2 regions of the Rothia sp. HMSC069C04 genome follow, and region 1 is predicted to be linked to the other one. Evidence: riboswitches for the same ligand, from Rfam matches in the RefSeq annotation. Region 1 holds a riboswitch; the other holds the start of a gene.
The links. Region 1 has a riboswitch for thiamine pyrophosphate ahead of HMPREF2879_RS08405 (bifunctional hydroxymethylpyrimidine kinase/phosphomethylpyrimidine kinase). Riboswitches for the same ligand answer to the same signal wherever they lie in the genome.

Region 1 (7,851 bases):
CAGGTACATCAGCCAGTTGGGTGAGGGCCGGAATCCTACCGCTAACGGTTTTCACCGACGCCTTAAGCATAACCGGCACAACCCCCGAACCAGTGGTAGCTTGAGTGAAGCATCAATCACCCATCTCACGCCATGCCGGGGCGGTATTCAGCCCGAAAACCGGCACCTATCATCTAGCGCAGAGCTAGTCTTCTAGCGCAGTGCCCGGTGTGCCTGGTCAAAGAACTCACGCTCGTACACGCACGCCGACAGGTACGCCCGCGCCGCACGCACACGCTGAGCCGGTGAAGCCGCCTCAAACGCACGCTCCACCTCCGCGAGGCTACGCGCCACATCCGCGGCAAACTCTTCGCCACCGTACATGCTCAACCACTCCGCGTACGGGTGATCCGCGTGATTCTGCGAGGAGAGCACAGCGCCCACCTCTTCGTACAGCCAGTAGCAGGGCAAGATAGCGGCGGCACCGACCACGTAATCATCACCGGCAGCGGAGGCACGCAGGAAATTCGTGTACCCCATCGTAATCGGTGAGGGCCCACCCAGACGCGCACGGTTCGCCAGCCAGCCCTCGTGCAGCTGCGATTCGGCGGCAATCGCCTCATGCGCACCGGCGGCCCAGTGCACCTGCGCCTCAGCGGTGTCAGCACGCGCCGAGAGAGTCGCGAGCGCACGCGAATAATCCCGCAGGTAGAGGGCGTCCTGGTCCAGGTAGAAGGCGAACAGGTCCTCGTCGAGGGTTCCGTCACCGAGGGCACGCACGAAGGGCAGGTCCAGGATCTGGTGCCAGGTTTCGCCACCGGCTGCCCAGAGGGCGGCGGTCCAGGGACCGGCGGGCTTTACGACGGCTTCACCGGCGGGTACGGGGCTGACCGGCAGCAGACGCTCCGGGCTGGTGCCGTCCAGAGTATTGCCCTCAGAGTCGGTGGTGGCGAGCAGGTGATGCCACGGGTACGCGGAGGCGGCAGCCTCCAGGCGGCGAGCACGGGCGGCGTGATCCACCGGGCCGTGGCCCTCACCGGAGCCGACCTGCAATCCGGCACCTGCGGCGATGGATTCGTGGAGCCAGCGGGTGCTCCACTGCAGGGCGCGGTGGGTATCGTCGCTGGTCAGAGTGTTCTTCTCGCCCGCAGAAGATTCTGCGGCTTCGGTGTGCTGCAGCAGCTCCACGCCCAGGCGGGTTGCCAGCGAGGAGGACAGGGAGCATCCGGTGCCGTGCGTATTGCGGCTGTCCAGACGCGGGGTGCGCACGTGCGCGCAGGTGCCGTCCGGGAAGACCGCGGTGTTACCGGCGTCCTGACCGCACAGGTGGCCGCCCTTCACAATCACGGTGGTTCCGGTCGCCGCCGCAAGGTTTGCCGCCTGCTCATGCGCCTCATCAAAGGTCTGGGCGGGCTCCTTCTGGCAGAGCACGGCAAGCTCCGGAATGTTCGGGGTAATCACATTCACGAGCGGCACGAGGTCGCGCAGCGCCTGCTCCGCTTCCGCCTGCAGCAGGCGGTCACCGCTGGAAGCAATCATGACCGGGTCGAGCACGACCAGGGGCACGGGGTGCTCGCTCAGCCAGGTGCGGACGGTGCGAATCGTGTCTGCGTCGCCGAGCATGCCGATTTTCACGGCGTCAACCGTGACGTCATCAAAAACGGCGGCAAGCTGCGCGGTCAAAAATTCCAGGGGCGGGGTGAATACTTCACGAACCCCGCACGTGTTTTGGGCGACCAGTGAGGTGGTCACACACATGCCGTAACCGCCGGATGCGGCAATGGACTTGAGGTCCGCCTGGATACCTGCACCGCCGGAGGGGTCGGTTCCCGCAATGGAGAGAACCCTCGGCACCCGAGCTGTCTGGGGTACCCCGGATGCTCCGGAGGCGCTCGCGCCGGGTGCAGGGTTGGAGAGGGTCGAGGGGTTGGAGGTGGGTGCGCACGAGGGCGCGGTAGGCTGCTCTGCCATGATCGATAATCCCTTCGCTAGTTCGAACTAGAGCAGGTTCAATGGGTGATTCTCTCAGCCTTGAGTGTTATTACGCCGTTTCGTGCGCCCGCTGTGCTGTAGCTCTTCGCTGTGCCGTAGCCCTTCGTTGGGCGGTCAGTTGGGCGGTCAGTTGGGCGGGTTAGCGGGTCGCGGGCGTCTCAAGGCACCCCATATCGCTCTGCCAGGTTATCACAATGATTCTCCGTAGCTAAAAGTTCTGCGGGTAACAAGTGAATCTCTCCGAAATTTTCGTTTGAGTCTTGCACTCTTGCGAGTGCTCCCGCCGCCGATTTCAGTGCACCCTTGTACGGAAACCACCCGTTAAACACGTAGTGCCCGGCACCGCTTCACACGGTACCGGGCACTATCAGCCGGGCACTATCAGCCGGGTTTAGGTCAGGGCGAAAATCTCTGCCGGTGAACCCTCCGCAATGATCCTGCCCTCGTGCAGCAGGACCGCGCGGTCAGCCAGGGAGGCGATACGCGCATCGTGCGAAATGATCAGCACCGCACGGTTCGCCAGCACGGCGCGCAGGGACTCGGTTGCGTCCGCGAGCTCCAGCTGGGTGGTGGACTCGTCCAGAATCACGGCGTGCGGGTCGGCAAGCACGATACGTGCCAGTGCCAGCTGCTGAATCTGGTCGCGAGTCAGGGGCGAATCCGCGCCGCTGACGACGGTGTCCATGCCCTGCGGCAGGTCGCGCCACCAGCGGGCACCGACAGCGTCCAGGGCCTCACCCATCTGCTCGACGGTTGCATCCGGCACGACCACCGTGAAGTTATCGGCGAGGGTGCCGAAGAAGACATGTGCCTCCTGGGTGCAGACCAGCAGGCGCGGGCGGCCATCGGCGGCGGCATCGGTCGGGAAGTCGCCGTGACCGACCGGGCGACCCATCACGGTGATGGTGCCTTCCAGGGCGGTCAGCGAACCACCGATCAGACGGGCCAGGGTGGTCTTACCCGAACCGGAACGACCCACCAGGGCGAGCGCCTCACCGCGGCGAATCTTCAGGTTGATGCCTTCAAGCACCAGGGCGTCCGGCGAGTAGCCGTAGGAGACGTCGGTGCAGTCAATGGCGTACTCCGGGTTCTTCACGGCTTCATCCGACACCTTGGAGGAGGCCTCGGCCCGGTGCTGTGCGCGCTCCTCACGCTGCTTCTTCGCCAGGGAGACCACACCAAACACGCGGCCCATGTTCACGAGCATGATGCGCAGGCTGCTGACGTGGTGGTTCAGCATGTCGGCGAGGGTTCGCAGGCTGAAGACCATGACCGAGGCGGTCGCTACGGCACCCCAGCTTGCCCAGCCGATAGCCACGCAGGCGGCGCCCCAGAGCATGCACAGAATCGTGGGAATCCATGCGTTGATGGCATCCACGGTGAAGTACAGCTGGCGGATGCGCACCATGCCCAGCTGCGCGGCGAACTGGCGCTTGTTCTCACCGGCGAAGGCGTCCTCGCGGGCGGTGTGAACGCCCAGCTCACGGATCGTGGAGGTGCCGCGAATGTTCTCGGTCAGCACGCTGTTGAGGTCGCTCACGCGCTCCTGAGCGGTCTGGTTGCGTGCCGCCATGAGCGGCAGCATCTTCGACATGATGAGGGCAAGACCGGCAATCATGGGTAGCATAATCAGACCCATTGCCGGGCTCACAAACGCCAGGGAGATCGTGGAAACCAGGAAGTACAGGACCACGTAGATTGCACCGAGAAGGTCTGTGCTGACAGCGTTTGCTGCCGAGGACAGGTCGTCGGTCACGCGGGTGAGCAGGTCGCCGCTGCCGGCTTCTTCCACGGTGCGTGCGTCCAGGTCGAGGGTGCCGTCGAGGGTGTCCTGGTTGGCATCACGGGTGACGAGCGCACCCAGTCGCGCAGCACTGTACGAGGAGACCATGAGGGTTATCGCCTGCACGATGAATGCCGCCAGGATAATCAGAATCGGCTGCCACGGGTAGCTGGAGAACTTGCCCGCCACCACGTCGTCCACGGTGGCACCAATCTGCAGGGGCACCACCGCACCCATGAGGGTGCTGACCATGTAGATGACGAAGGTGTAGAGGGCTCGCCCCTTATGCGCTGCGAGGTAGTTCCACATGCGGCGTGCCACGTAGGCGGGGCTTTCGATGGGGAGCTGCTTTGCCATGCTAGTTCACCTCCTGATTCTGAGTGGTTGCGGGGGTTTCTGCCTGAGCGACGGGGTAGCCGTCGCGTTCCATGCGGCGGGTCGTCTCCGCGGTCGTGGAGACAACGTAGACCTGCTCCAAATCCTGCAGCAGGCCGGGGTAGCCGACGGGCAGGCGGTCGCTACCGACCTGGGTTTCCATCGCATCGTAGATGTAACGCTGGCTGGGTTCGTCCACGGAGTTCAGCGGCTCGGTCAGGATGAGCACCTGCGCATCCTGTGCGAGTGCGCGGGCGAGTGCCAGACGCTGACGCTGACCACCGGAGAGGTTCGCGCCTTCGCTGGTGATGCGGGCGGCGAAGTAGTCTTCGGGGTTGCGTCCGCCCAGTCGGTAGGCGATTTCGCGGGAGTCGGTAATCTTCAGCAGTTCCTCATCCTTTGCCTGTGCCAGCTCCTCGTCGGGATTCGGCACGGTGCCCAGGCGCAGGTGCTCCTGCAGGGTTCCAGCGAAAATCATGGGGTTGGGTTCGCTCAGCAGCACGCGGCGGCCGGAGGCATCCTTGAGGTCCTCTCCCCCGTGTCGCAGGGTGCGGGCAAGCGCCTCAGCGTAGTCTTGCGCGGTGAGGTTGTAGTCGCGCGGGTTGACGTACACGATGCGCGGGTTGCTTGCACCGGCGGGGGCGACGGGTACGGGCACCTCCAGGGTGCTTGCTTCGACTGTCTGTTCGACGCGTGCCAGCTGCGCCATTTCTTCGTCGGTGCGCGGGCTCTTCAGCACGCCCTGGCGTACGCCAGCGTGACCTTCGAGGCGGGCGACCTTGGCGAGCGCAATCTTGGCGTAGCGCCATGCGGTGAGGAAGTTCTGGGTAATCCAGATGGGGCCGCCCATCATCGCGATAATGGAGGCGACGGTCACCAGGGACGCGGCGGGGGTGTCGGATACCCAGCGGCCGTTTTCGACGTGGCCGGTGAGGGCGAAGCCGATGCCGAGCAGGGTCACGGCGCCGCCGAGCAGCGCGCGGATGAGGTACATCCAGCGGTGCGTCTTTTCGTAGCGCATGTAGCTGTCGAAGACTTCGTCGGTGCCGCGGTGGTAGCGTTCACGCATCTGCTCTTCGGCGCCGAGACCGGCGATGGTGCGCAGACCGGTGGCGATGTCGGAGGCGCGTGAGGAGGCTTCGCCGTCCTTTTCGCGGTATTCGCCGATCTTGGATTCGAGGAAGGTCGAGTACCAGGCGATAACGCCGACCACGATAATCGTGCCGATGAGGGTGACAATCGCTGTGACGGGGTTGATCAGCCAAAGCTGCACGGCACCGAGGGTCGCGATGATCATGGCGTTGACGAATAGCGGCAACGAGAAGTAGACGTCCGTAATGCGGCGTACGTCTTTGTTCATGACGGTGACCGCTTCGCCGGAGTCTACGCCAGCGCGGGTGCGCCCCATGAGCCGGTTGATGTAGATGCGCCAGTCGCGGCTAAGTTCCGCGCTGAGGGTCATGGAGGTGCCCCAACCGAAGAACTCGTTGATCACGATGAAGGTGATGGCTGCGACGACTACCCAGAACATGGGCCAGGCGTCGGGGGCTTTGCCGGCGATGTGCTGGTTGATGAATTGACCCACCATGACGGGGATAAGAATCGCACCGGTACCCGCGGTGGTTTCACCCACGACGGGGATTGCCCAGCGGTGCCAGGGGTATTTGTATCCGGGTGCGGTGACTCGCAGGGCGAGGCGCTTTTTGAGGGCTTCCTCTTCGGCCTTGCGCTGTTCGCTACCGGTTACTTCCTGTGCAGCTTTTTTCTGCGCAGTTTTCTTCTGAGCGGCTTTTTCCTGCGTGGTTTTGTTATGCATGGATTCTTCATGCGTAGCTTCTTCACGCGCGGCGTTTTCTTGTGCCTTGTCAGCGTTGTATTCAGTCATTCAACGTCTCTCCTTTCTCTTACCCTATTCCTTTATCAATGTGGCACGCAACACTATTTGCACCATAGATGGGCGTGTCGTCATTTATGCAACGTATTTTGGAGTTTGTATCAGCCGCTCAACATGCACCGACATCAATCGGCGGATTCTGCATCTACGCGGTAATCTATGCGGCTTGGAGGCCTACGTTTTCGACCTTCTGAGCACCAGGTTTTTGCACCACTGCACTTTTAGTGCTTTGTTCTACACTACACGAATTTGGGGAATTCCCGCGTTAGCGCGGCACCGCGCCTCCCGAACGCCCTATATACGCCCCGCGAAGGAACCGCGAACCACCCCGCAAAGATACAGCGAACACCCCGCAAACACTCCGTGAGTACCCGTTTGTTCCCTCGTAACGATAACGCCCCCGCGCCCGCGCTATTCCCGATAGACTGGAATCCTCATGAGTATTTTGAATTTTCTTTCTCCCTCGCTGGGTGAGAATCCCGGCGACTACAATCGACGCGATTTTAAGAGCAACCCCCTCACCGCCGAAGAAATCTATGAGGCGTTCACCGAGTGGATTTCGACCCGCGGTATGACCCTGTACCCCGCCCAGGACGAGGCTGTTCTGAGCATTGCCGCCGGACATAACGTGGTGCTGGCAACCCCGACCGGTTCGGGTAAGTCCACTGTGGCTGTTGCCGCGCATTTTACGGGTCTGGCGACCGGTCAGCGTTCCTACTACACCGCCCCCATTAAGGCGCTGGTGTCTGAGAAGTTCTTTGACCTGATCAATATTTTTGGTGCCGAGAACGTGGGCATGATTACCGGCGACTCCGCCATTAATACGGAGGCACCCATTATCTGCTGCACCGCGGAAATTCTCGCCAATATTGCCCTGCGCGAGGGTAAGGATGCGGACCTCTGCCAGGTCATTATGGACGAGTTCCATTTCTACTCTGACCCGCAACGCGGCTGGGCGTGGCAGCTTCCCCTGCTGGAGCTTCCGCAGGCGCAGTTCCTGCTGATGAGCGCGACCCTGGGCGATACGACTCGCTTCCAGGAGGAGATGACGGCGCTGACCGGTCGTGAGAGTGACCTGGTGGCTCACTCCGAGCGTCCCATTCCGCTGCATTTCTACTACTCCACCACCCCGGTTCAGGAAACCGTGCAGGAGCTCGTGCAGACCAAGCAGACTCCGGTCTACATTGTGCACTTCTCGCAGAAGGCGGCGCTGGAGCAGGCGAACGCGCTGCTGTCGGTGGCTATTGCTTCGAAGGAAGATAAGGAACGCATTGCAGAGCTGATTGCGAAGTTCCGTTTCGGTCCGGGCTTCGGTAAGGCGCTGAATAAGCTGGTGCGTGCCGGTATCGGTATTCACCACGCGGGCATGCTGCCCAAGTACCGCCGCCTCGTGGAGCAGCTGGCTCAGGAGGGCCTGCTCAAGGTCATTTGCGGTACCGACACCCTGGGCGTAGGTATTAACGTGCCCATCCGTACCGTACTGATTACGGCGCTGTCGAAGTTTGATGGTGCCCGTAGCCGCCGTCTGCGTGCCCGCGAGTTCCACCAGATTGCTGGACGTGCCGGCCGCGCCGGTTTTGATACCGCCGGCACCGTGGTGGTTCAGGCACCCGAGCACGATATTGAGAACGCTCGTCTGCTGGCTAAGGCTCAGGCGAAGTTCGGTGACGACACCAAGCGCATTAACCAGTCGCTGTCCTCCAAGCGTAAGAAGGCGCCGGAAGGCTTCGTTGGCTGGTCCGAGAAGACTTTCGACCAGCTAGTAGAAGCCGCCCCGGAGCCGCTGACCTCCTCCTTCGACATCACCCACTCGATGCTGCTGAACCTG
Region 2 (7,851 bases), on a different contig from region 1:
TTCATCACCGACGAGCGTCGCGTGCTCGAGGGCGCCACCTCCTCGGTGCTGGTCGCCAAGATTGAGGACGGCAAGAAGGTGCTGTACACGCCCGAGCCGAGCCACGGCATCCTTCCCGGCACCACGCAGGGCGCGGTGTTCGAGGCGGCACGCCAGGCCGGTTGGGAGCTGGGCTTCGGCCCGCTCTACCCGCAGGATTTGTTTGAGTCGGACGGCGTGTGGTTGGCGTCGTCGGTGCGTCTGATTGCGCCGGTGACCCACCTGAACGGCACGGCGCTGGCGCATGACCCGGAGCTGACCGCCACGCTGTTGAGCTACCTAGCGCAGCAGAGCTAACCGCGTACACAAAGGGACGGCGTCATCCGTAGCGAGGATGGTGCCGTCCCTTTGTGCTGTCTATGGTCAAGGGCAGGAGGCGCCGTACCTTCCTGTTCGGTAGTAGCGGGTGTAGCCGCATTTTCCGCCAAGCGCCCTCAGGGTGTCAGCCCGGACGCTCTCCGTAGCGAAGCAAGGAGGGGCGGAGCGTCCGGGTGACGGGTGCCCCTGCGTAGGCGCGGAGGAAATATGCGGCACCCGCGACGTATCCCAGCGCGGGAGGACGGTATCGCCCGTAGTGACATCAGGGTGTCCGAAGCGAAGCGAGGACGGGTTCCCTGTAGGAGCGAAGGAAGAGTACAAGCGCCTCCGTACCCATATCCCAAACAGAGCTAGGCGCGGAGGAAATATGCGGCACCCGCGACGTATCCCAGCGCGGGAGGACGGTATCGCCCGTAGTGACATCAGGGTGTCCGAAGCGAAGCGAGGACGGGTTCCCTGTAGGAACGAGGGCGAATACCGTCTCCCGAGCGGAGCCACGAAAGCGGAACCAGAAGCGGAACGGTCTAGCCCCAGAGGAACTGAATCGTACCCGCCGCAATAGATGCACCGTAAGCAACCGCAATGATGACGGCGGCGGCAATACTCACGTGCACGTCACGGCGCGAATAGGACGGCACACGAGCCCAGGTGCGTTCGCCCGCGCCGAAGCCGCGCGCCTCCATGGTGATGGCCAGGCGGGAGCCACGGCGGATGGCCTGCACGAGCAGGGCGAAGCTTTGTCCGCCGAAGGTTTGGGCTCGTCCGGCGAGGGATTGGCCTGCGCCGAGTCCGCGGGCGCGTCGTGCCTGGCCGAGGGCGTTCCACTCGGCGAAGAGGATGCCGACCAGGCGTAGCGCGGCGATGGTGGCGAGCACGAATCGTGCCGGCAGTTTGAAGGTCTGTGCGAGGGAGTCGCCGAGGTCGGTCGGGTCGGTGGTGAGCACGAACGCGAGGGTGGGCAGGACCATGGCGAGGGAACGGATCATCATGGCTGCGCCGACGGCTGCGGAGTCGGTGGTGATGGTGTTGAAGCCGAGGTTGAGGATCACGTCGCCGGTTTTGGCGCTGAGCATGGCGACGGACCAGCCGGTGGTGATTACGGCGATGAGGATGGGCCAGAATCGGGTGAGGACGTTGACGGGCCGGAACCCGACGAGGATGAACCCGAGTAGTTCGAGGGCGAAGAGGATTCCGGAGGTCAGCGGGTCGCGCACGATGAGCGCGGCGATGATGAGGGCGAAGGAGACGATGAGCTTGACGCCGGCGTTGAGGCTGCTGAAGTAGCTGGTTCGGTCGATGGTGCCGAAGAAGTCGGTGTTCATGCGTTCTCCTTTCCGGAGGCTGCCTGGGGTCCGGAGGCTTCGAGCGCTTCGAGGGTGATGGATTTGCCGCCGAGCGCCGCAGTGTAGTCTTCGTCGTGGGTGATGGAGATGACGGCGGTACCGTCGGCGAGGAGTTCGCGGATGAGGTCGACGAGTTCGGCCCAGGTGCGGGCGTCCTGCCCGAAGGTGGGCTCATCGAGAATGAGTATTCTCGGTGCGGTGGCGAGCGCGGAGGCGACCGAGAGTCGTCGTTTTTCGCCGCCGGAGAGGGTAAAGGGGTTGGCGTCGAGCAGGTGGTTGAGGCGCAGGCGGGCCGCCAGGTCGTCGGTGCGAGCGGCGAGCTCGTCTTCGTCGAGGGGAACGCGGTTGAGCGCGGCGAGTCGGCGGGGGCCCAGCTCGAGCTCTTCGCGTACGGTTCCGCGGATGAACTGGTATTCGGGTTCTTGGAAGACGTAGCCGATGCGGCTGAGCATTTGGGCGGGGGTCCAGGTGGGCACGTCCCAGTGGGCGCGCTGGCCGTTCTGACCGTTCTGACCGGCGCCGTGGTCGCGGAGCGTGTCGGTGGCGGCGAGGGTGCCGTCGGGCGCGGGGAGTAGCCCGGCGAGGGTGAGCGCGAGGGTTGATTTGCCGGCGCCGTTGGGGCCGAGCACGCTGAGGTGTTCGCCGGCGCGCAGGGTGAGGTTGATGCCGGCGCGCAGCACGGGCAGGTCGACGGGTACGGGTGCGGGGGTGTCGCCGAGGCGTTTGATGGTGCGTCGGCGGGCGCGTCGCTGCTTGGGGGGGGGTTGCGCGCGGGTAATGCTGAGGTTTTCGGCGCGGAGAAGCACCTCACCGGTTGCAGTATCGCCGCCCGCCGTCTCGCCGATAGCGTTCTGCGGTGCACGCGGCACGTAGTCGGGCACCCACACACCGGCGTCGATAAGGTCCTGACGGGCTTCGGCGAGCACGGTTCCGGGCGCGCCGTCGTGGGTGATGGTTCCGCCCGCGCCGAGCACGATAATGCGGTCCATGTACGGCGCCCAGATGCTCACGCGGTGTTCCACGACGAGCAGGGTCGCACCGGTCGCCTCCGCGGCAGCGAGGATGCTGTCGCGCACCTCCCGCACGCCGGCGGGGTCGAGGTTGGCGGTGGGTTCGTCGAGAATCATGGCGCCGGGGTGCATCGAGAGGATGCCTGCCAGGCCGAGGCGCTGCTTCTGTCCGCCGGACAGGGCGCTGCTGGGGTGGTCGAGGGGCAGGTGGCTGAGCCCGACCGCGGTGAGCGCCTCGGTGACGCGTCCCCAGATTTCCTCGCGGGGTACGCGCAGGTTTTCGGGGCCGAAGGCGGTGTCGTTCCCGATGGTGGCCATGACGATGGAGGATTCGGGGTCCTGCTGCATCATGCCCGCGGTGCCGCGCGCTTCTACGGGGTCTTGGCCGTTGAGGGTGATGGTCCCGCCTGCGGAGAGGCCGTCGTCATCGTGGAGCACACCGGCGATGGCGTGCAGGAGCGTCGATTTGCCGGCGCCGGAGGTGCCCAGTAGCAGGACTTTTTCACCGGGGTTGATGGTGAGGTTGAGTCCGTTGATGACCGGTTCTGGGCGGCCGGGGTGGTGCCAGCTGAAGTTGTTGAGCTCGATGCGCGCCCCGCGCGGTGTTGCTTCCATAATGCTTTCTTAGCCTAGTGTGCGGCTGCTGTAGTGTGCCGAGTGGTGACTCGTGGTGAGTGATTAGCTGGTGGCTAGTGGCTGACGATTAGCGGCGGGTGTTGCCGGAAGCCAGCGAGGAGAGCACGCCGGTCTTGGCGAGGTTCTGCACGAGAATCCAGGCCAGGAAGCCCGCGATGACTGCGCCGGAGACGACCGAGCAGACCACGTAGGTGACGGCCTTGACGGGCTCCATGTCGGGGTAGTAAATCAGGATTTCGCTGCCACCCATGAACAGGCCGCTGAGAGCACCGGCCAGAACGGCGATGGCGGCGTTCCAGCGACGGTAGCCGAAGGCGGCGAAGACGATTTCAGCGCCGATGCCCTGGATAATACCGGAGATCAGAATCTCGCCGCTCCACGCACCGCCGGTGAACAGCACCGAGATGAGCGCCGCAACGAGCTCGCAGAAGAGGGCAGCGCCGGGCTTGCGGATGAGCAGGCCGCCGAGGGTACCACCGAGCAGCCAGGCCCCGGCGATGAGCGGGCGCAGTTCGGGGGCCGCGACGAGCGCGGTCTTGGCGGCGGGGCTCACGGCGATATCCCAGATCCAGAAGATGATAGCGCAGGCCACGGCGATGACTGCGGCGATAACGATTTCGTTGACTCGCCAGCTCAGGCTGCTGCGGGGGGCCGGACGCTTGGGCGCGGTGGTGTGTGACATGCGGTTTTTCCTTCCGTCGTTGGAAGGGGAATGTCCTCGCCCTCTGCATGGGCGAGGGCACCGAGAAGATTCGACTCCCTACACCGGTACTAACCGGATCAGGTTCGAGGGTCTGCTGTGCACTCTCAGCGCCGCGGTGGCGCTCCCCTGTCGTTTGGGGTTCCTTGTCCGTACCGTTGTGGTGCGGGTGGGAACCCAGGTTCGATTGTAGACTTGTCTGGATGTTCGTGCCAATTTGCCGCTTTTTGTTTCGTTCTTCTGCCCACATTACAGAATTGCACGGTGTACAATTTTGGGACGGAGAGGCTCCAAGGCGGCACGAACGCCTTAAACCCTATACGCTAGGGAGTGGCGCTCTTTTCTCACCCAACCCCGAGGGGGTTCGGGGGTGAGGCGCCGCATCATTAACACCAAAGGAGATACATATGAATCCCGTCGCAAAGCTTGCTCTCGCGGGCCTGAACATGGGCGCTGCTGCCCTGGTTGGTAAGGGCCTGGGCGCAGCCTGGACCAAGGCTACCGGTAACCAGCCTCCCGCCATTTCCCACGACTCTGAAGATACTCTGCGTCAGGTCATCCTCTGGACCGTCCTGACCTCCGTCGTGGGCGCCGTTGTCAGCTTCGGTATCGCCCGCGCGCAGCGCCGTTTCTTCAAGTAAAGACCATCCCTGAATGCTTCGTTCAGTGATGCGGGGCGGTGCGTACCCTCGCGGTGCGTACCGCCCGCGCTTTTCTAACGCGTACCAGCTTCCCGCAGTACCGGCCGATGCGACACCGCTCGGCCATTTGAAAGCCCCCTCATGATGATTCGTTCCTCCCGCCAGCAGAAGCCTGCCCGTCCCGCCGTGGACCACGCTACGAGTCGCCGTTCGGTGACCGCGTGGGTCCTGTGGGATGTCGGTTCGTCGAGTTTCGACTCGATTATGATGACCTTCATCTTCACGGTCTACCTGACCAGCGGTTACTTCGGCACGCCCGAGCAGACCTCTTCGGCACTGTCGCTGGGTCTGACGGTTGCGGGTTTCCTCATCGCGTTTCTCGCCCCGGTCACGGGCCAGCGTAACGACAAGTCCGGCCGCGGCATCTTCTGGCTGGGTGTGAACACGGTCCTGCTCGTGGCGTTTATGGCGGCGTGCTTCTTCGTCGCCCCCGACCCGGGCTACCTGTGGTTGGGTGTGTTCCTGGTGTCTGCCGCGAGCGTGTTCAGCGAGTTCGCGTACGTGAACTACAACGCGGTGCTGCCGCGCGTTTCGAACCCGAATAATATCGGTAAGATTTCGGGCACCGGCTGGGCCGCCGGTTACATTGGCGGCATCCTCGCCCTGGCCGTGGTGCTGTGGGGCTTCGTGCTGTCCCCCTCGTCCCTGGGCTTGAGCGAGGAGGGGGCCCTCAACATCCGCGCGGTGACCCTGTTCGCCGCGGCCTGGTGCCTCATCTTCTGCGTGCCGCTGCTGATTCGGATGCGCACCCGCGAGCGCTTCCTGCCGGAGGTGTTGCCCACCCGCGAGCTGCGTTTCCTGGAGCTGGGCATGGAGCGTCTCTCCCCCGCCCGCCAGGGTAGCCTGCTCGCCTCCTACAAGGCGCTGTGGCGCACCATTAAGCGGCTGAAGATGACGTCCCCGCAGACCCTGTGGTTCCTGATTGCTTCGGCGGTGTTCCGTGATGGTCTGTCCGGTATTTTTACGTTCGGCGGTATTCTTGCGGCGGGCACGTTCGGTTTCAGCACTTCCGAGGTGATTCTGTTCGGTATTGCCGGTAGCGCTGTCGCGGCGGCTGGCGCGATCCTGGGCGGCTACCTGGATGACTACCTGGGCCCGAAGGCAATTATTGTTATCTCGCTGGTCGGCATTATCTTGGCGGCTACCCCGCTGATGTTCTTCCCCGAACCGGGCGTGTTCTGGGTATGCGCCCTGCTGCTGTGCCTGTTTGTGGGTCCGGCGCAGTCGGCCTCCCGCACGTTCCTGGCTCGCCTGGCCGAGCCCGGCACCGAGGGTGAGCTGTTCGGACTGTACTCGACGACCGGCCGCGCCACGAGCTTCCTGGCGCCGATGCTTTTCGGCCTGTTCGTGAGTATTCTGGGCGCCCAGATTTGGGGTGTTGTCGGCATCCTCGTGGTTGTGGTTGCGGGTCTGCTGATGCTGCTTCCGGTAGAGGCTCCCGGGCCCCCGCGGGTGCGGGCCAACCGCCGCGAGAAGGTGAAGTCTTAGCCGCGGGCGGGACCTACCCGGGGATCCCCGCGGTCCCTCAGCGGGTATAGCGAAGGGGCGGGCAGAGTTTATCTGCCCGCCCCTTCGCTATGCGCCATCGGCGCTAGGGTACGCTCATCGAGCTACTCGGTCACCACGTCGTCGTCTGCCTCGTCAGCCGTTTCGGTGGAGCCTTCCGAGGTCACCTCGCGGTTTTCCTCCGCCTCGTCCAGGACCTCTTCGCTACCGGTTATCTGAGCCCAGGTCGCGTCGTCAATCAGCGGATCGTCAATCACGCGGACCCACAGCATCGAACCAGCCGCCAGAGCGCTCAAATTCTCGTCGTACGCCTCCGCAGGCAGACCCTCAAAGATCTCAGCCAGACGCGCAAACAGGTCATCGTACGAAATGTCGCCCTCAGCCTGCAGCCAGCACTCAGCCGCAAATTCAGACAGCTCGTTCAACGCGGTGTCCTGCAGCAGCAGGAACGGGCCGTCCTCGCCCACACGCACACCCGAAGTGCCCGGCATACGAGACACCGCAATCGTACCGTTCAAGAACACACCCGGCAGGTGATCCTCAACCGTGTACTTCTCCAGGCTCTCAACCTCATCAGCGCCCGGCAGCTCACCACCATTCAGCAGATCCTGAACCAGCGGCAGGGTGTCCTCAACCTCCGAGTACACCAGGCGCCACACGCCGCCGCAACGCTCTACCAGCTTGGCCAGCGACACGACGCCCTCGGGGTGCTTCGCCAGGCCCGAGCTCTGCTCGCTCAGGAACACCAGCGCCTCGTGCAGCGGCACGCGTTCCAGGCGCGGCTCCTTGGCCTGCTCGTCACGCGAAATCAGCACGATACGGGTCAGCTTGTAGCCGCGGTCCTCGGGGTCGACCACGTTCAGACCGGCCTCAACCGGGTTCTGCTGTTCCTTCGGTGCATTCGGGTCGACAATCACCGACAACGGCTTCGGGTAGGGGGTCACGAAACCCTCATCCGAGATGACGGCGGTCTCGTCCGTCAGGTACGCCAGCTTCGAGCCCAAGAAACGCGAGGCCGTGGTCTTGCCGCTACCCGAAACACCCACCAGGGCCAGGGCGCGCTTCGACTCGGGGTCACCGATAACCGCCGAATGAAGCATCACGCCGCTACCCACCAGCTGCTCAATCATCGCAACGGTGATGCGGCTCGTCAGGTCCTGCAGGCCCTGCTCCACGCTATCCACGCGCAGCGTGCCAACCTTCATGAACGGGCCCATCAGGGGCTGGGCTATGTCCAGAATCGGGGTGTCAGATACGGGGTGCACCAGCAGCACCTGGTCGTGGTTCGAAACCGCCTCATACGCCTCGTCCGGGGTCTCAAAAAATTCGGGGTTCAGCGGCTCCCAGGCACGCTTAAAACCCTCGATAAAAGCCTCAGACTGGTCAATCAGGTAGACGGAAACCTCCGCGCCCGCCAGGCGCAGAACAACAGGAAGCAGATTCATAACAATCCTTCAAATGAGTGAGAGAATAGCCCCGCACGCGAGTGAACGCACGAGACGCCGGGCGTACGCCCATATGAGGAGGCGCGGGCGACCCAGCCAAGCAGGCCACCCGCGCCCCAACCCCGAACGGGAATAGACTACGACTCCGTCGGA

Region 2: it holds a riboswitch for thiamine pyrophosphate, as region 1 does, so the genes downstream of both, HMPREF2879_RS00960 (ECF transporter S component) here and HMPREF2879_RS08405 (bifunctional hydroxymethylpyrimidine kinase/phosphomethylpyrimidine kinase) in region 1, are expected to answer to the same signal.

Annotation. Positions count from the first base shown of each region.
Region 1 covers NZ_KV810762.1:202,507-210,357, forward strand. The annotation lists gene HMPREF2879_RS08405 (bifunctional hydroxymethylpyrimidine kinase/phosphomethylpyrimidine kinase) at 193-1,950, opposite strand; TPP riboswitch at 1,942-2,152, opposite strand; gene HMPREF2879_RS08410 (ABC transporter ATP-binding protein) at 2,363-4,111, opposite strand; gene HMPREF2879_RS08415 (ABC transporter transmembrane domain-containing protein) at 4,113-6,014, opposite strand; gene HMPREF2879_RS08420 (DEAD/DEAH box helicase) at 6,460-7,851, shown strand, end outside.
Region 2 covers NZ_KV810714.1:8,171-16,021, forward strand. The annotation lists gene HMPREF2879_RS00945 (aminotransferase class IV) at 1-336, shown strand, start outside; gene HMPREF2879_RS00950 (energy-coupling factor transporter transmembrane component T family protein) at 882-1,679, opposite strand; gene HMPREF2879_RS00955 (ABC transporter ATP-binding protein) at 1,676-3,325, opposite strand; gene HMPREF2879_RS00960 (ECF transporter S component) at 3,414-4,028, opposite strand; TPP riboswitch at 4,087-4,187, opposite strand; gene HMPREF2879_RS00965 (DUF4235 domain-containing protein) at 4,454-4,687, shown strand; gene HMPREF2879_RS00970 (MFS transporter) at 4,829-6,235, shown strand; gene HMPREF2879_RS00975 (P-loop NTPase family protein) at 6,358-7,698, opposite strand; gene dcd (dCTP deaminase) at 7,836-7,851, opposite strand, start outside.